Regions from separate parts of the Pantoea osteomyelitidis genome, predicted to be linked through region 4. Evidence: predicted binding sites of a transcription regulator. Region 4 holds the regulator's gene; each other region holds the start of a gene.
What was found. The regulator CRP, encoded in region 4, controls carbon source genes, mostly activating them, when cyclic AMP is high. The targets are predictions, from matches to a motif close to ATGTGANNNNNNTCACAT.
Positions count from the first base shown of each region.

Region 1: a site for CRP is predicted at 2,191-2,208, ahead of epd (erythrose-4-phosphate dehydrogenase). Genes of this name have one in related genera too.
Region 2: a site for CRP is predicted at 2,946-2,963, ahead of rhaB (rhamnulokinase). Genes of this name have one in related genera too.
Region 3: a site for CRP is predicted at 2,160-2,177, ahead of ABU178_RS02550 (YjcB family protein). Genes of this name have one in related genera too.

Region 1 is NZ_JBGFSN010000005.1:327,840-332,563, forward strand. It holds gene tkt (transketolase) at 69-2,060, shown strand; gene epd (erythrose-4-phosphate dehydrogenase) at 2,395-3,414, shown strand; gene pgk (phosphoglycerate kinase) at 3,466-4,629, shown strand.
Region 2 is NZ_JBGFSN010000004.1:1,089,556-1,094,279, forward strand. It holds gene rhaD (rhamnulose-1-phosphate aldolase) at 1-70, opposite strand, end outside; gene ABU178_RS10275 (L-rhamnose isomerase) at 80-1,336, opposite strand; gene rhaB (rhamnulokinase) at 1,320-2,801, opposite strand; gene rhaS (HTH-type transcriptional activator RhaS) at 3,094-3,915, shown strand; gene rhaR (HTH-type transcriptional activator RhaR) at 3,931-4,724, shown strand, end outside.
Region 3 is NZ_JBGFSN010000003.1:62,184-66,907, forward strand. It holds gene ABU178_RS02540 (MATE family efflux transporter) at 1-761, shown strand, start outside; gene ABU178_RS02545 (ATP-grasp fold amidoligase family protein) at 769-1,719, shown strand; gene ABU178_RS02550 (YjcB family protein) at 1,773-2,054, opposite strand; gene soxS (superoxide response transcriptional regulator SoxS) at 2,316-2,741, opposite strand; gene soxR (redox-sensitive transcriptional activator SoxR) at 2,843-3,328, shown strand; gene ABU178_RS02565 (glutathione S-transferase family protein) at 3,391-4,056, shown strand; gene ABU178_RS02570 (NCS2 family permease) at 4,440-4,724, shown strand, end outside.
Region 4 is NZ_JBGFSN010000008.1:18,693-23,416, forward strand. It holds gene ABU178_RS16880 (hydrolase) at 1-252, shown strand, start outside; gene ABU178_RS16885 (YheU family protein) at 256-474, shown strand; gene ABU178_RS16890 (phosphoribulokinase) at 549-1,418, shown strand; gene ABU178_RS16895 (OsmC family protein) at 1,454-1,858, opposite strand; gene crp (cAMP-activated global transcriptional regulator CRP) at 2,161-2,793, shown strand; gene ABU178_RS16905 (YccS/YhfK family putative transporter) at 2,852-4,724, shown strand, end outside.

The sequences.
Region 1 (4,724 bases), on a different contig from region 4:
TTGCCTGATAACTGATTAATTACAATAAGTTAGGGATGGCGAAGCCTTAATCCGACCTGGAGTAAAAAATGCCCTCTCGTAAAGAGCTTGCCAACGCTATTCGCGCGTTAAGTATGGACGCAGTACAAAAAGCCAAATCGGGACATCCGGGTGCCCCAATGGGCATGGCTGACATCGCTGAGGTGTTGTGGCGTGATTACCTGAATCATAGCCCCACCAATCCACAGTGGGCGGATCGCGACCGCTTTATCCTCTCTAACGGTCACGGTTCCATGCTGATTTATAGCCTGCTGCACCTCAGCGGTTACGATCTGCCGATGAGCGAGCTGCAGAACTTCCGTCAGCTGCACTCAAAAACTCCAGGTCACCCGGAATATGGCTACACCGTGGGTGTGGAAACCACCACCGGCCCGCTGGGGCAGGGCATTGCTAACGCGGTAGGTTTCGCCATCGCCGAGCGCACGCTGGCTGCGCAGTTCAACCGTCCGGGTCATGAGATCGTAGACCACAATACTTACGTCTTCATGGGCGACGGCTGCATGATGGAAGGGATCTCACACGAGGTCTGTTCACTGGCCGGTACCCTGAAGTTGGGCAAACTGGTTGCTTTCTACGACGACAACGGCATCTCCATCGACGGTCATATCGACGGCTGGTTCACTGACGACACCGCCGCACGTTTTGAAGCCTACGGCTGGCACGTCGTGCGCGGCGTTGACGGCCACGACGCGGAAGCGATCAAAAAAGCGATTGAAGAAGCGAAAGCGGTCAGCGACAAGCCTTCGCTGCTGATGTGCAAAACCGTTATCGGTTTCGGTTCACCGAACAAAGCGGGCACCCACGACTCGCACGGCGCGCCGCTGGGCGACGACGAAATCGCGCTGACCCGCAAGCAGCTGGGTTGGGAGCATGCGCCGTTCGTGATTCCGCAGGAAATTTATGCCGAGTGGGATGCGAAAGAGACGGGTAAAACCAAAGAATCTGCATGGGATGAGAAGTTCGCTGCCTATGCCAAAGCGCACCCGGAGCTGGCGGCTGAATTCAAACGCCGCATGAGCAATGAGCTGCCGGCCAACTGGCAGGAAGAGTCGCAGAAGTTTATCGAGCAACTGCAGGCTAACCCGGCGAAAATCGCCAGCCGTAAAGCCTCACAAAATACCATCGAAGCTTTTGGCAAGCTGTTGCCGGAATACCTGGGCGGCTCCGCTGACCTGGCGCCGAGCAACCTGACCATGTGGTCCGGATCGAAGCCGATCAACGTCGACGCGGCAGGCAACTACATTCATTACGGCGTGCGTGAGTTCGGTATGACCGCCATCGCTAACGGTATCGCGCTGCACGGCGGCTTCCTGCCGTACACCGCGACCTTCCTGATGTTTGTGGAGTATGCCCGTAACGCGGCGCGTATGGCGGCGCTGATGAAGATCCGTCAGGTAATGGTTTATACCCACGACTCTATCGGTCTGGGTGAAGATGGCCCGACGCACCAGCCGGTCGAGCAGCTCGCCAGCCTGCGCACCACGCCGAACATGAGCACCTGGCGTCCCTGTGACCAGGTTGAATCTGCCGTTGCCTGGAAATATGCCATTGAGCGTAAAGATGGCCCGAGCGCGCTGATCTTCTCCCGTCAGAACCTGGCGCAGCAGGATCGTAGCGCTGAGCAGCTGGCGAACGTGGCGCGCGGCGGTTATGTGCTGAAGGATTGCGACGGCCAGCCGGAGCTGATTCTGATCGCCACCGGTTCCGAAGTAGAACTGGCTGTGGCGGCGTATGACCAGCTTTCCAGCGAAGGACGTAAGGTGCGCGTGGTTTCCATGCCTTCTACCGACGCCTTTGACAAGCAGGACGCTGCTTACCGTGAATCGGTACTGCCGAAAGCGGTGGCCGCACGCGTCGCTATCGAAGCCGGTATTGCCGATTTCTGGTTCAAATACACTGGTCTGAACGGCGCAATCGTCGGCATGACTACCTTTGGCGAGTCTGCACCGGCAGAGAAGCTGTTCGACCTGTTTGGCTTCACCGTTGAAAACGTTGTGAAAACCGCCAAATCGATTCTGTAATCGCGATCTACGATTCACGCCCGTGGCAGCACGGGCAAACAGCGTTTAACGTTAAGGGCGACTTGTTCGCCCTTTTTGCATCTATTCCTCCGGGAATTATTCCCGCAGTAATAATTTTTCTGACGAAAAATTGTGACGCAGATCCAATTATCAACAGCACAATTGATCGCAATCATTCCTGTTATTCCTCAGTTGCTTTATTCTCGCTGAACCGTTTCAGTTTGCGGTTTTGATACCGCTGCGCGGCCCGCAGGCAGTCAAGAATTTCCTGTACAAACCTGTGCGAAACGCTCAGGCTATTAGCACATTTTCAGGCAGTTAGCGCAGGAGAGATATGACCGTTCGGGTTGCGATAAATGGTTTTGGCCGCATTGGGCGCAACGTATTGCGCGCGCTGTACGAAACCGGTCGTCGGGCTGAAATCACGGTGGTGGCGATTAACGAGCTGGCGGAAGCCGTGGGTATGGCGCATCTGCTCAAGTACGATACCAGCCATGGCCGCTTCGCCTTTGACGTGCGCCAGGAGCGCGATCTGCTCTGGGTAGGAGACGATACTATCCGCATTCTGCATCAGGCGGAGTTACAGCATCTGCCATGGCGCGAGCTTAACGTGGATATCGTGCTGGACTGCACCGGCGTTTACGGCAGCCGTGCCGATGGCGAAGCCCATCTGCGGGCGGGCGCGAAGAAAGTGCTGTTTTCCCATCCGGGCGGCAACGATCTTGATGCCACCGTGGTGTTCGGCGTGAATGAGCAGGCTCTTAAACCAACCGATCGCATTGTCTCTAACGCCTCCTGCACCACCAACTGCATTATTCCGGTGATCAAGCTGCTGGATGACGCCTTTGGCATTGAGACCGGCACCGTCACGACGATCCATTCGGCGATGCACGATCAACAGGTGATCGACGCTTACCACAGCGATCTGCGCCGCACGCGCGCCGCCAGTCAGTCGATCATTCCGGTGGATACGCGTCTTGCCGCTGGCATTACGCGTATTTTTCCGAAATTCAATGACCGCTTCGAAGCGATTGCGGTACGCGTGCCGACGATCAACGTTACCGCCATCGATCTCAGCGTTTCTGTGCGCCAGGCGGTGAAGGCGAGTGAGGTCAACGCCTTACTGCAAAACGCGTCAGAGGGGGCATTTAGTGGTATAGTTGACTATACGGAAATACCGTTAGTCTCAGTAGATTTTAACCACGATCCGCACAGTGCCATAGTGGACGGCACGCAGACGCGGGTCAGCGGTCAGCACCTGATCAAAACCCTGGTTTGGTGTGACAACGAATGGGGCTTTGCTAACCGAATGCTCGATACGACGTTAGCAATGGCCGCACGCGGTTTCAGGTAAGACGCGGTTTGTGTCTGACAAAACTTATGAGAATCAACGAGAGGGTTTACCATGTCTGTAATTAAGATGACCGATCTGGATCTTGCTGGTAAGCGTGTTTTGATCCGTGCCGATCTCAACGTGCCAGTAAAAGAAGGGAAAGTGACGTCAGACGCACGTATTCGTGCTTCTCTGCCTACCATCGAAGCGGCGTTGAAACAGGGCGCGAAAGTGATGGTTACCTCTCACCTGGGTCGCCCGACCGAAGGTGAATACAACGAAGAGTTCTCCCTGCTGCCGGTTGTTAACTACCTGAAAGAAAAGCTGAACGGCACCACGGTCACTCTGGCGAAAGATTACCTGGACGGCGTTGATGTCGCCGCCGGCGAGCTGGTGGTGCTGGAAAACGTCCGCTTCAACAAAGGCGAGAAAAAAGACGAAGAAACCCTCGCGAAGAAATATGCTGCGCTCTGCGACGTGTTTGTGATGGATGCCTTCGGCACCGCGCACCGCGCGCAGGCTTCTACCCATGGCGTCGGCAAATTCGCCCCGATCGCCTGTGCCGGTCCGCTGCTCTCTGCCGAGCTGGAAGCGCTGGGCAAAGTAATGAGTAACCCGGAGCGTCCGCTGGTGGCAGTGGTCGGCGGCTCTAAAGTTTCCACCAAATTCGACGTGCTGCAATCGCTGGTCAACATCGCGGATACCGTGATTGTCGGCGGCGGCATCGCCAACACTTTCGTCGCGATCGATAACAACGTGGGTAAATCACTCTACGAACCTGACTTTGTCGAAGCGGCGAAAAAACTGCGTGACGAGCACGGCATTCCGGTACCTGTCGACTCCCGCGTCGGCACGGAATTCTCTGAAACTGCCCCGGCTACCGTGAAAAAAGTTTCCGAAGTGGCGGATAACGAAGAGATTATGGACTTCGGTGACGAAACCGCCCAGGCGATGGCGAAGCTGCTGAAAGAAGCAAAAACCATTCTGTGGAACGGTCCGGTCGGCGTGTTTGAGTTCCCGAACTTCCGTAAGGGCACTGAAATTATCGCCAATGCTATCGCGGACAGCGACGCTTTCTCGGTAGCGGGCGGCGGCGATACGCTGGCGGCGATCGACCTGTTCGGCATTGAAGATAAGATCTCTTACATCTCTACCGGCGGCGGCGCTTTCCTGGAATTTGTGGAAGGGAAAAAACTGCCTGCTGTAGCGATGCTGGAAGAGCGTGCTAAGCAGTAATCCTTTAGGGGCGGCGTATCGCGTCGCCTGAAGTGTTGCCCGGTTACGGGCGTTGAATCCGTTATGCGGCCAACGAAACAGGACAAACAGGACAC
Region 2 (4,724 bases), on a different contig from region 4:
CTTTCAACCACATATCGCTGGTCGCCTTGACCATTCCCTGTACAAACCAGGAAGAAAGAATGCTTTGCATAGTAAATCCTTAACGTTGAGTCAGAATCTGTTGTTCGTAATGGCGCACATCGCTCAGCCAGCTTGCATCGGCCGGCACATCATGACGCAGGCACCAGGCTTCCCAGACTGCCTGCCACGGCAGCGACTTTTGCTCTTCCAGCAGCGCCAGACGCGCGGTGTAATCCCCTTCCGCTTCCAGCTGGCGCAGACGGTCGGTCGGCTCCAGCAGCGCACGCAACAGCGCTTTTTTCGCATTGCGCGTGCCGATAACCCAGGCAGCGATGCGGTTGATGGAGGCGTCAAAAAAATCGAGACCGATGTGTACTTTGTCGAATAGCTGATGGCGCACAATTTCGCTGGCGATCGCCTGGGTTTCGTCATCAAGGATCACCACATGGTCGCTGTCCCAGCGTACCGGACGGCTGACGTGCAGCAGCAGACGCGGCACGTAGAGCATGGCGGTGGAAATTTTGTCGGAGATCACTTCGGTGGGATGGAAATGACCCGCATCCAGCGTCAGCGCGGTCTGTCGGCTACAGGCGTAGCCGAGGAAAAATTCATTGGAACCCACCGTGTAGCTTTCCGCGCCGATGCCAAACAGCTTGCTTTCCACGGCATCGATGTGGTGCGCGGGATTTTTCTTCTCGCTGATGATCTCATCAAGCGCAGCCAGCAGGCGCTGACGCGGCGCCAGGCGATCGACAGTAAGATCTTTCATTCCGTCCGGCACCCAGATATTCATCACCGACGGCGTGCCCAGCTGCTCGCCAAACCAGGCCGAGACGCTGCGGCTCGCTTTGCAGTGATCGATCCAGAACTGGCGAATCGCGCTGTCGGCATGAGAAAGCGTAAAGCCGTCGGCGCTCAGCGGATGGGAAAAACAGGTCGGGTTAAAATCGAGGCCCAGATCGTTTTGCTTCGCCCACGCCACCCAGTTTTTGAAATGCGCCGGCTCAATGGCGTCACGCTCTACCGGCGTGTCGCTCTCCAGATAGATGGCGTGCAGATTGAGGCGTTTCGCGCCCGGAATCAGCGACATCGCCTTGTCCAGATCGGCGCGCAGCTCTTCGGCATTGCGAGCCCTGCCCGGATAGTTGCCGGTCGCCTGGATGCCGCCGGTTAACGCGCCCTGCGGGTTTTCAAAGCCGCGCACGTCGTCGCCCTGCCAGCAATGCATAGAAACCGGAATGGCATCCAGTTGCTGCATAGCGTGATCCACATCCACGCCAATTGCAGCGAAACGTTGTTTGGCCAGATCAAAGGCCTGTTCAATCAGCTTTGTCATAAGCGAGTTCCTTAGCAGGTTGACTCAGCGCCGCGAAGCGTGCCTGAGTGGCGCGAAAGGCGCTGTTGTTCATCGGTTCGAATTTATCCAGCGGGAAATTGCGGGCCACGCAGCGGCGGAAGGCGGCCACATCGCTGATTTCGCCCAGCGCCACCAGCTGACAGCCCACATTTCCCAGCGTCGAGGCTTCAACCGGACCGGCGAAAACCGGCAGTTCACAGGCGTCGGCGCAGAGTTGATTGAGAAAATGGTTCTGGCAACCGCCGCCCACCACATGCAGCTGGCTGAAGCAGGCGCCGCGTAGCGCCGCCAGTTCGCGGATCACCTGGCGATAGAGCAGCGCCAGGCTGTCAAAAATGCAACGCGCCAGCGCCGCAGCAGACTGCGGTATCACCATTCCTTGCGCGGCGCAGGCGTTCTGAATCTCCCGCACCATGCTGTCCGGGTTGATAAAGCGGGCGTCGTTGGGATTGATCAGCGCCAGACAGGCTGGCTGGCTGGCAGTTTCCTCGATCAGCTGGCAGAGGTCGGCAATCTGTAGCTCGTCACAGACGCGCTGCAGCAGCCAAAGCCCCATGATGTTTTTCAGCACGCGGTAACCTTCCGCCCCGCCTTCGTTGGTGACGTTGGCATTGAGCGCCGCCGTAGAGGTATAAGGTTGCAGGCTTTCAAAGCCCATCAGCGACCAGGTGCCGGAGCTGAGATAAGCCGCATCTTCTTGTGTCAGCGGCGTGGCAAAAACCGCGCTGGCGGTGTCATGTGTGGCGACAGCGATCACCGGGATCGGGTTGCCACTGGCGTTCTGCCACCAGCCAACCCTGTTGCCGGGCGGATGTGGCTTGCCGAACCAGCTTGCCGGGACGCCAGCCCAGGCAAGCAGATCGCGATCCCATTCGCCGCTCTGAATGTTCAGCAGCTGAGTGGTGGTGGCGTTGGTGTATTCCCAGTTCAGCTCGCCGGTGAGCCGGTAATGGAGGTAATCCGGGATCATCAGCGCATGGGCGACTTTTTCCTGCCAGTCAGGCTGCTGCTGATGCAGCGCGCGCAGTTGATAAAGCGTGTTGAAAGGCAAAAACTGTATGCCGGTATGCTGAAAGATAAACTCACGGCCCGGCTCGCGCAGCGCCTGTTCCATCAGGCCATGGGTGCGTTTGTCGCGATAGCTCACCGCTTCACCGACACGCTGCCCTTGCGCATCCAGCAGCACCATGTCAACGCCCCAGGTATCGATGCCGATGCTGTCAGGTACGATGCCCTCCGCATCCAGCTGCGCCAGTCCGGCACGAATCTCCTGCTCCAAAAGATCCAGATCCCAGCAGTCGTATCCCTGACGGCGCTGACGCTGATTGGCGAAACGGCGCACTTCGCGCAGGCTTATATGTTGCGAAGCCGCGCACCATTCAGCCAACATCACGCGCCCGCTGGAAGCGCCTAAATCAATGGCAACAATATTTCGCTTACTCATGGCGTGTTCTTCCTGTGATCAGATAGTCACAGGGTAGAAATCTCGCCTTTTCATCACCTTCCCCTCTTTGCCAGCAGGTCAGGGCCGCTGGCAGGTTTGCAAAGATGTTCGTGAGGCAGCTCACAGATGTCGCAAAAGCGGCAGATGTGATGTTTGCCGCATTTCCGAAAACTTCATCATCTTTCTTCAATAAAAAACAAATTTCCTGACGCGGAGAGTGCAAAATTCAAGGCAAGGCGCGCAGCGGCTGATTAGTATCGGTTGCAATTATGTTAATAATGGAGAAGGGATCATGACCGTTCTGCATAGCGCTGACTTTTTTCCGGCAGGTAATTTTCCGATTGCTATCGAACCGCGTGTGCCACAGCATGCTTTTCCGGAACACCACCATGACTTTCACGAGATCGTGCTGGTAGAACAAGGCTCAGGCATTCATATATTTAACGGACAGCCGCAAACCCTTTGCAGCGGCTGTGTCTGTTTTGTACGCGATCACGATCGACATCTTTACGAACAGACGGAAAATCTTTGCCTGACGAACGTGCTTTACCGCAGCCCAACGGCGTTTCGCTTTCTGTCCGGGCTGCAGGATCTGCTGCCGCGAGAAGATAGCGCCCACTATCCGTCACACTGGCGTATCAATCATCGGATGATGGGCCAGGCGCTGAATATTGCGACGCAGATAAAAGAAGGTGAAGGCTGGTCGCTGGAAAAACAGGCGCGCCAGGAGCAGCTTTTTTTGCAGCTGCTGGTATTGCTGCGCGAAGCCTGTCGCGATGAGGCATCACAGGATCGGGAGGCGCGCCTGCATCGTCTGCTGGACTGGCTGAATGAACATTACAGTGAAGAGATCGAGTGGGAAGCGTTGGCGGATCGGTTTTCGTTGTCGTTGCGCACGCTGCATCGTCAGATGAAGCAGCAAACCGGCAATACGCCGCAACGTTATCTGAATCGTCTGCGACTGCTGCAGGCGCGTCATCTGTTGCGCCATAGCGACATGCGCATCACTGATATCGCCTTTCAATGCGGATTTGGTGACAGCAATCATTTTTCAACGCTGTTCCGGCGTGAATTCGGCTGTGCGCCCCGCGCGGAGCGTCAGCATAGCGTGTAACCAGGGAGGATTATCATGTCGTTGATATTGAGCCGTGAGGATTATTTTCCTGCCGCCAATCTGCCGGTCGCGGTAGCGGAACGTATGCCTCAGCCCTCGTTTCCGCCGCATCGCCATGAATTCGGTGAGATTGTTATCGTCTGGCGCGGTAACGGGCTGCACGTCTTAAACGAGCGGCCCTGGCTGGTGACCTGCGGCGACGTGTTCTATATCCATGATAATGATTGTCACAGTTACGACACCGTCAACGATCTGGTGCTGGATAATATTCTTTATTGTCGCGATCGCTTCCGGCTCGGGCTGGATTGGTCGCAGCTGTTGCCGCCTCAGACCGACAAGACGCCCGGCTGTTGGCGTCTGACTACCCGCGGTATGTCGCTGGCGCGCGGCGTGATTACTCAGCTTGAACGTGAAAGCCGAAAAACCGATCCTCTCTCTATTCAGCTTTCTGAGGCGCTGTTCCTGCAGCTGGCGCTGATATTGCGTCGCCACGGCTATGCGGCGGATCGTCCCTGGGCGCTGCCGGAAGGCGAGCAGCTCGATCTGCTGATGTCTGCGCTACAGGGCGCGGTCGTACGTCCTTTCGATTTATCCGCGTTTTGTCAGCAGAATAAGCTTAATGAACGTGCGCTGAAACAGCTTTTTCGTCAGCAGACCGGGATGACGATTGGTCATTACCTGCGCCAGCTGCAGCTCTGTCAGGCAAAATATCTGCTGCGCACGCGGGACTGTTTGATCAGCGAAGTGGCCGCACGCTGCGGATTTGATGACAGTAACTATTTCTCCGTGGTGTTTACCCGCGAAATCGG
Region 3 (4,724 bases), on a different contig from region 4:
CCCTGTGGCTGACGCTCTCGATTGTGGCGGTCACTCTGGTGCCCTATGTCATCAAGCGCTACAACTTCTATCGCGATAATCAGGATATGGCGCCGCCGCAGGAGAAGCGCAGCACCTATTTTCGCTATCTGATGTATGCCGGCCTGCCGCTGGCTATCTCCAGCATTTTCATCTCTGTTCAGGTGAAAACCGCCCAAATGTTTTTAGCGGGCGCCGGTTCGGCACGCGATCTTGGCCTGTTTGCCGCAGCCAATACCATTGCCGCCTCGTGGATTTTTATCCCCGTAGCGATCATTACTTCATGCTTCACTGAAATTTTCAGGGAGCGTGGCGACACCGCCGTGAAACTGGCAGCGCGGCTGAATGGTTATGTCATGGGGGTTTCATTATTGATGCTTCTCTTCATCGCTTTTTATGGAGAGAAGATTGTGATCGCTTTGTACGGTCAGGAGTACACACAGTCCGGAAGTCTCATTACGTTGCTGTCGATAGCGACCTGCTTTTCGGCAATGGGGACCGTAGCCTATCGCTACATGGTTAAAGAGGGTGGATTTAACTATTTGCTGAGGAAAATTGTCTGTCTGATGCTTATCAGCGTGCCGCTTTCCTGGTGGTTGATCCAGGGCTACGGCATCATGGGCGCCGCGTGGAGCGTTTTCCTTTCAGAGTTCTTGTCCCTTACCGTAATGAATTACTTCTTCAAAAATGGCGTCATTCAAAAAATTCAAGTTTCCTCACTCAACTACAAAACCTACAAATGAGGTCCATATGCTCAAGTTGAAAGAAGAACTCAGAAGAAGCGTACAGTATTTTATCAAGAAGATGCCCTGGTCATACCAGGACCGCATCTACTACTTTCACAAATTCCGTAAGCTGCCTAATCTGCGTCAGCCGAAAGTGTTCAATGAGAAAGTACTGTATCGTAAATTCGTCTTTGGCGATTATCAGAACTATGGCCGTCTGTCGGACAAGTACTCGGTACGCGAATACATAGCTGAAAAAGTCGGCGATGAATATCTGATCCCGCTGGTATATGAAACCACCGATCCCACCACGCTGAACGCATTGCGTAGCTGGAAGAACACGGTGATTAAGCCGAACCACGGTTCAAATATGGTAGAGATTCTGTTGGAAGAGCCGGACGCGCTGAAAAAGCAGCAGATCATCAACAACTGCTACACATGGCTCAAGACCGACTTCGCCAAAGAGGCGCGTGAGATCCACTATCGCTACATCAAGCCGCGCATTCTGGTGGAACAATATATTGGCGATGGTAAAAGCGCGCCGATAGATTACAAATTTCACATGTTCAACAAGCGTGACGGCAATTTTGAATATGTGCTACAGGTGATCTACAACCGGGCTAACCCGGCGCTGTCGATGAACTTCTACGTTAACAATCTGTGTGAAGCCTTTCACAAGATTCGCGACACCGGCCTGGATATCACGCCGCAGATGGCCTCTTTGCAACATGCCCTTGAGCTGAGTAAAAAGCTGGCCAGCGATTTCGACTATGTGCGCGTTGACTGGTACATCCATGAGGAGCATATCTTTTTCGGCGAACTGACCTTTACCCCAGGGGCAGGTTTGGTAACCGGACTGGATCGTGGACTTAATCAGATGATGGGAGATATGTGGATTCAGGACCGCCGCGGAACGCAGAGACCGGGTGTGACCGTGCAGGATGTGAACATTCCTGCCATGTTGAAGAAAATTTGATCGACACAGCAATGTAAAAAACCCCGCTTAGCGGGGTTTTTTATTGCCGGTTATCAGGGCATTGGCCATTCGGCCGGCGTCTGGCTCATCACCTGCACAAAGGCGCTTTTGGATATCTCCATAAAATTATGCAGGTTATCCATGCTCAACGTCATACCCAGCAGCCCGGTCACAAACCAACAGGACATGCCCAGACCAATGCCCCCAAACATAAACGCCATCACGTTATGGCTGGTCTGACGACATTTAATTTTCAGGGTACTGGCGAAAAACATCATCAGGGCGCTGAGCAATTCCCAACGCATAATGAGAAAACTGGTGGTTAATGTAGCCATCTGCAACGAACCTCAAGCGGTGATCATCCCTGACGCTCCGGACAATAATGACGGCGTAAAGGCAGGTCAGGGGGCGCCTTTATGTCGTCCACACATAGCTTAATAGTGTGATGCAGGTCACATTATATCATTCGTTTTGAAAAGTTGAACAAAATCTGTAACTGGTATGGTAGAGAAAATTTTATCGAAACGACGGATAGCAGCAGAGGGTGAACAGCGGGAAGCGAGGGGAGAGAGCGCCCGCACGGGGCGCGCAGGCTGTTAACGAACCGGGCAGCACTCGCCGATGGTGCGCTGAGTAAAGCTGGCGACGTTTTCGCCGCAGCCAAAGCTGACCAGGCGCGGACGCTGTATCGCCTGACGTCGCATCGTATGGCGATATGCGGTCGGCGTTTGCGAATATTGACGGCGGAAAACGCGGGAGAAGGTTTGCTGTGAATCGTAGCCATACTGCATGGCGATATCGAACACCGGCCGATGCGTCTGGCGCAGCGCTTCGGCAGCCAACGTTAAGCGACGCTCACGAATATAGCCGCCCAACGTCTGTTTGGTGACGGTACGGAACATTCGTTGCAGGTGCCATTTTGAGTAACCCGATTTCGCCGCTACTTCATCGATCGATAAGCTTTTATCCAGGTTCTGGTCAATCCAGTCGGTCAAAGAATGAATTATTTCCTGTTGCATCATAGCCTCATCCTTTCTTGTGCACTTTCTTATGTCGTGTGGGATTCGTGGTTTTGATGGGGAAGGAGTATAATTCCTCAAGTTAACTTGAGGTAAAGGGCCAAATGAAAAAAGATCGCAATTACCCTAAGCCGGTGTTAACGCCGGGCGAAGTGGCGAAGCGCAGCGGCGTAGCGGTATCGGCGCTGCACTTTTACGAGTCAAAAGGGTTGATCTTCAGCTCGCGCAACGCAGGCAACCAGCGGCGCTACAGCCGTGACGTGCTCAGACGCGTCGCCATTATTAAGATTGCGCAGCGCATCGGCATTCCGCTGGCGACGGTGAGCGACAGCCTGATGCACGTCCCGGCGGATAAGCGTATGTCGACGCAGGAGTGGGACGCTCTGACGCAGCACTGGCGCGAGGAGCTGGATAAGCGTATCGAAACCCTGACGCGCTTGCGTAACGACCTGGATGGCTGCATCGGTTGCGGCTGTTTGTCGATGCGCGACTGCCCGCTGCGTAATCCCGGCGATCGACTGGCGCAACAGGGATCGGGCGCGGTGCTGCTGGATCCGGGGCATGAGCAGCAGCCGGGCGACGAGGGTTGATGCGCGCAGGTATTTTAGCGACGCCAACTATACTGGTGTAAGAACCGCAACCGGGAGCCGCTATGATCACCGTCCACCATCTTGAGAATTCTCGCTCACACCGCGTGCTATGGCTGCTGGAGGAGTTGGACGTCCCTTATCAAATCAAGCGCTACCAGCGAGAAAAAAGCATGATGGCGCCGGAAGCGCTGAAAAAAGTGCATCCGCTCGGCAAATCGCCCGTGATCACCGATGAAAATCGGGTTATTGCCGAATCTGGCGCGATCCTGGAGTATCTGGAAGCGAAGTACGACGACGAAAATCGGCTGAAACTTTCCGATGAAGCAGCGCAGTTGCAGTCTCGTTACTGGCTGCACTATGCGGAAGGCTCGCTGATGCCGCTGCTGGTGATGAAGCTGATATTCAGCCGCCTTGGCAAGTCGCCGGTTCCCTGGCTGATAAGGCCGGTGGGTGCCGCGCTCGGCAAAGGCGTGCAGCGCGCTTATATCGACAAGCAGCTGGCGCCGCACAGGCAGATGATTGAAACACACCTCGCTTCCCAACCGTGGTTTGCAGGCCAGCGCTTCAGCATTGCGGACATTCAGATGAGTTTTCCGCTGCTGGCGTTGACCTCGCGCGGCGGGCTGGATGCGATGCCCGCCACGCAGCAGTGGCTGCAAAAAGTTCAGACGCGCGCCGCATGGCAACGTGCGATTGAGCAGGGCGGCCCGATAAACCTCGCCAGCTGAATCTTTTCCTCCCGTTGCGCAACGGATGATTCACCCTGTTGCGCAACGCGCCGCTTTCATAAGAATTTGTTATTACGTTTCGCGCTGCGGCTTCCGTAGAGTTTGCCGGGCCGCAGTGAAAGTGCGCTTTCTCGACGGCGAGTGGTGCGATTTATCCTGATCAAACGCGAAACAGCAGTTGAAAATCTGCCGCTAAAGGCCGGATAATCGTTTGCCTTTTTATCGGGCCGTTGGCGAACGGCCTTTTCTTTGCGGCCAGGTAAACGTTTGCCTTATGACAATGCGCTGAATTTTCAACGCGATCGTAACGGAACCAGGGAACGAAAACAGACCGAGGCCGCATGGCGCACCACCCTTAAAAAAATCATTTCAGAGGCTCTACTATGTCTAACGAATCTCGCCCGGCCAGTGGAAAACTGGACGCCTGGTTCAACATCTCCGCACGCGGCAGCAGCGTGCGACAGGAAATCCTTGCGGGATTGACCACCTTCCTGGCGATGGTCTATTCCGTGATCGTCGTGCCCGGCATGCTGGGCAAAGCGGGCTTCTCGCCTACGGCGGTATTTGTCGCGACCTGTCTGGTCGCCAGCTTCGGCTCTATTATCATGGGCCTGTGGGCCAACCTGCCGATGGCGATTGGCTGCGCCATCTCGCTGACCGCCTTTACT
Region 4 (4,724 bases):
TATTACCGTCGCGCCAGCGCCATGCCGCTGCTGCCTGATGTGCGTAAGCCGCTGCTGATCATCCACGCTCAGGACGATCCTTTTATGACTGACGAGGTGATCCCGGATCCGACGCGGTTACCTGCTAACATTACTTATCAACTGACCCGCTACGGCGGTCACGTTGGCTTTGTGGGGGGTACGCTGCGCAAGCCGCAGATGTGGCTTGAACGACGCGTGCCGCACTGGCTTTCACCTTATCTGGAAAACTAAGCTGTGATAATTCCCTGGCAACAAGTGGATCCCGAAACGCTCGCCAATCTGATTGAGGCCTTTGTGCTGCGCGAAGGCACCGATTATGGCGCAGAGGAGCGCAGCCTGGCGGAAAAAGTCGAGGATGTCCGGCGTCAGCTGGAGCGCGGTGAGGCGGTGCTGGTCTGGTCTGAACTGCATGAAACGGTCAACATCATGCCGCGCGGCGAGTTTCGCGGCTGACGGAGAGCGGATGACACTGGGGCGGCAATCATGCTAACAATGCACATCGCCCGATCTTAACAGGGAGTTTTATCATGTCAGCCAGGCATCCGATTATCGCCGTTACCGGTTCCAGCGGCGCCGGCACCACCACCACCAGCCTCGCCTTTCGTAAAATCTTTCAACAGCTGAGTCTGCACGCGGCCGAGCTGGAGGGTGACAGTTTCCATCGCTACACGCGGCCGGAAATGGATATGGCGATCCGCAAAGCGCGCGATCTCGGTCGTCACATCAGCTATTTCGGCCCGGAAGCCAACGATTTCGGCCTGCTGGAGCAGACTTTTACCGAGTATGGTCACAGCGGCCACGGGCAGTCGCGCAAATATCTTCATACCTACGATGAAGCGGTGCCGTGGAATCAAGTGCCGGGAACCTTTACGCCCTGGCAGCCGCTGCCCGCCAATACCGACGTGCTGTTTTATGAAGGACTGCATGGCGGCGTAGTGACGCAGCAGCACAACGTGGCAGAGAAAGTGGATCTGCTGGTGGGCGTGGTGCCCATCGTCAACCTGGAGTGGATTCAGAAGCTGGTGCGCGATACCAGCGAGCGCGGCCACTCGCGCGAGGCGGTGATGGATTCGGTAGTGCGATCGATGGAAGACTACATCAACTTTATTACCCCGCAGTTTTCACGCACCCATATCAACTTCCAGCGCGTGCCCACGGTCGACACCTCAAACCCCTTCGCCGCCCGCAGTATTCCCTCGCTGGATGAGAGCCTTGTGGTGATCCATTTTCGCGGGCTGGAAGGGATCGATTTTCCCTATCTGCTGGCGATGTTGCAGGGATCATTTATTTCGCACATCAACACGTTGGTGGTGCCGGGCGGCAAAATGGGTCTGGCGATGGAGTTGATCATGGGGCCGCTGGTAAAACGGCTGATCGAAGGGAAACGTATCGAATAAGCTGTGAGGCCGCCGCGTCCGGCCTCACGCTGGCGTTACTGCGCCACGACTTCGTAGCTGTGGGTGATCTCCACGCCTTTGCCCAGCATGATCGCCACCGAGCAGTACTTTTCCGCTGAGAGATCCACCGCGCGCGCCACCGCTTTGTCGCTAAGATCTTTGCCGCTGACAATAAAGTGCAGATTAATATAGGTAAAAATGCGCGGCGCCTCTTCGCGGCGCTCGGAGGTCAGCTTCACTTCGCAGTCCGCCACTTCGTTGCGTCCTTTTTGCAGGATCGACACTACGTCAATAGCGCTGCATCCGCCTGCGGCCATCAGCACCATCTCCATCGGACTCGGCGCTTTGTCGCCCGAGTTGCCATCCATCAGCACCTGATGACCGGATGAGGATTCTCCCAAAAATGTCAGCCCTTCAACCCACTTCACACGAGCCTGCATAATAAACTCTCCTGATTCATTTAGTTAACGTCAGAGTACGCCCTCGCCGGCGAAACAGCAATCGGCCGGATTCGCCGTTTGCTGAAGCGAGACAACACAAGACAGTCGGTGAAAGCTGTGCTACAAACAGAGCTGAAAATATTTTTCGTCACTTATAGACGAATGCGGGACGAATCACGAGCACAGCTCACGACGGAGACCCGAATAATTTCCTGAATGGGAAACGCTTGACGATTTCACCGCCTGACAGGGAAAACGGCCCCCTGTATTTTGGGCACGATTACAACAGAGGATAACAGAGAATGGTTCTCGGAAAACCGCAAACAGACCCTACACTCGAATGGTTCCTGTCCCATTGTCATATTCATAAATACCCATCGAAAAGTACCTTGATTCACCAGGGCGAAAAGGCTGAAACGCTTTACTACATCGTGAAAGGCGCCGTTGCGGTGCTGATTAAAGATGAAGAAGGTAAAGAGATGATCCTCTCCTATCTGAATCAGGGCGATTTTATTGGCGAGCTTGGCCTGTTTGAAGAGGGCCAGGAGCGCAGTGCCTGGGTACGCGCGAAAACCGCGTGCGAAGTGGCTGAAATTTCCTATAAAAAATTTCGCCAGCTGATCCAGGTGAACCCGGATATTTTAATGCGCCTCTCATCGCAGATGGCGCGTCGCCTGCAGGTGACTTCAGAGAAAGTGGGTAATTTAGCTTTCCTTGATGTGACGGGCCGCATCGCTCAGACGCTGCTTAACCTGGCGAAACAGCCGGACGCCATGACCCACCCCGACGGGATGCAGATCAAAATCACCCGTCAGGAGATCGGTCAGATCGTTGGCTGCTCACGCGAAACCGTCGGACGTATTCTGAAAATGCTGGAAGATCAGAATCTGATCTCCGCACACGGCAAAACGATCGTCGTCTACGGCACCCGCTAATTCCGTATCACTCACGGCGTGATGGCAACATCGCGCCGTTTTTATTTGCGATGAGCTGATGTGGCGCCGAATCATCTACCATCCTGAAGTCAACTACGCCCTGCGGCAAACGCTGGTTCTTAGCCTGCCGGTGACGCTCGGCTGGCTGCTGGGCGATCTGCAAAACGGACTGCTGTTCTCGCTGGTGCCCGCCTGCTGCAATATCGCCGGTCTGGACACGCCCCATAAACGTTTTTTTAAACGGCTGATTGTCGGCGGCAGTTTGTTTGCCGCCAGCAGTTTGCTGATCCAGTGGCTGACGCTGAAGCAAGTGCCGTTGCCGCTGATTCTGTTTCTGATGCCGCTGCTGCTGGGCGTTACCGGCGAGATCAGTCCACTGCATGGACGGTTGCTGCCCGGCGCGCTGATCGCTGCCATCTTCACTCTCGGCCTGGAAGGGCATATGCCTGTCTGGGTGCCGCCGCTGCTCTATATCGGCGGCACGCTCTGGTATGGGCTGTTCAACTGGTTCTGGTTCTGGCTGTGGAAAGAGCAGCCGATGCGCGAAACCCTGAGCCTGCTTTTTCGCGAGCTGGCGGATTACTGCGACGCCAAATATACCTTGCTGACGCAGCTCACCGATCCGGAAAAAGCGCTGCCGCCGCTGCTAACGCGCCAGCAAAAAGCGGTGGATCTCATCACCACCTGCTATCAGCAGATGCACATGCTCTCCGCCAGCCGGGACAACAGCCATAAGCGGCTGACGCGCGCCTTTCAGGTTGCGCTCGATCTGCAGGAGCATATTTCCGTCAGCCTGCATCAGCCGGAAGAGGTGCAGAAGCTGGTGGAGCAGAGCCACGCCGAAGCGGTGATCCGCTGGAATGCCAAAACCATCTCCACGCGCCTGCGCGAACTGGCGGACGACATTCTTTATCATCAGCTGCCGGACCGGTTCGACATGGATAAGCAGCTCGGCGCGCTGGAGAAGATCGCCCGCCAGCATCCGGATAATCCGGTGGGCAACTTCTGCCTCTATCACTTCAGCCGCATCGCGCGCGTGTTGCGCAGCCAGAAGCCGCTCTATCAGCGCGACCTGATGGCCGATCGCCAGCGCCGTCTGCCGCTGCTCGCCGCCCTGCGCAGCTATCTGTCGCTCAAGTCCGCCGCGCTGCGCACCGCGGCACGCTTTGCCGTGATGCTGATGTTTGGCAGCACGCTGGCGCTGTTCTTTAATATTCCCAAGCCCTTCTGGATATTGATGACCATCATGTTTGTCAGTCAGAACGGCTATAACGCCACGCGGGTCCGTATTCAGCACCGGGCGCTCGGCACCTTTGCCGGGCTGGTGATCGCGGCGGCGACGCTGCGCTTCGCCGTGCCGGAATCAATCGTGCTTTCCGGCATGCTGGCGATTACCCTGATCAGCTATCTGTTTATCCGCAAATCTTACGGCTGGGCAATGGTCGGCTTTACCGTCACGGCGGTGTACTCACTGCAACTGCTCTCGCTGAACGGCGCGCAGTTTTTGCTGCCGCGCCTGATGGATACGCTGATGGGTTGTCTGATCGCTTTTGGCGGGATGATCTGGCTCTGGCCGCAGTGGCAGAGCGGCCTGCTGCGACAGAATGCGCACGATGCGCTGGAAACCTACCAGGAAGCGTTGCAGATGCTGCTTGGGCCGGAGCAGGCGTCGGGAAAGCTGGCGTACCAGCGCATACGCGTGAATCAGGCGCACAACGCGCTGTTCAATTCGTTGAATCAGGCGATGCAGGAGCCTGCCTTTAACCCGGAGTATCTCAAGGATATGCGTCTGTGGGTGACGCACAGCCAGTTTATCGTCGAGCACATCAATGCAATGACGATTCTGGCGCGTGAGCACACCATGTTGACCTCTGAGCTGGCGCAGCGCTATCTGCAATCCTGTGAAATCGCGTTGCAGCGTTGCCAGCAGC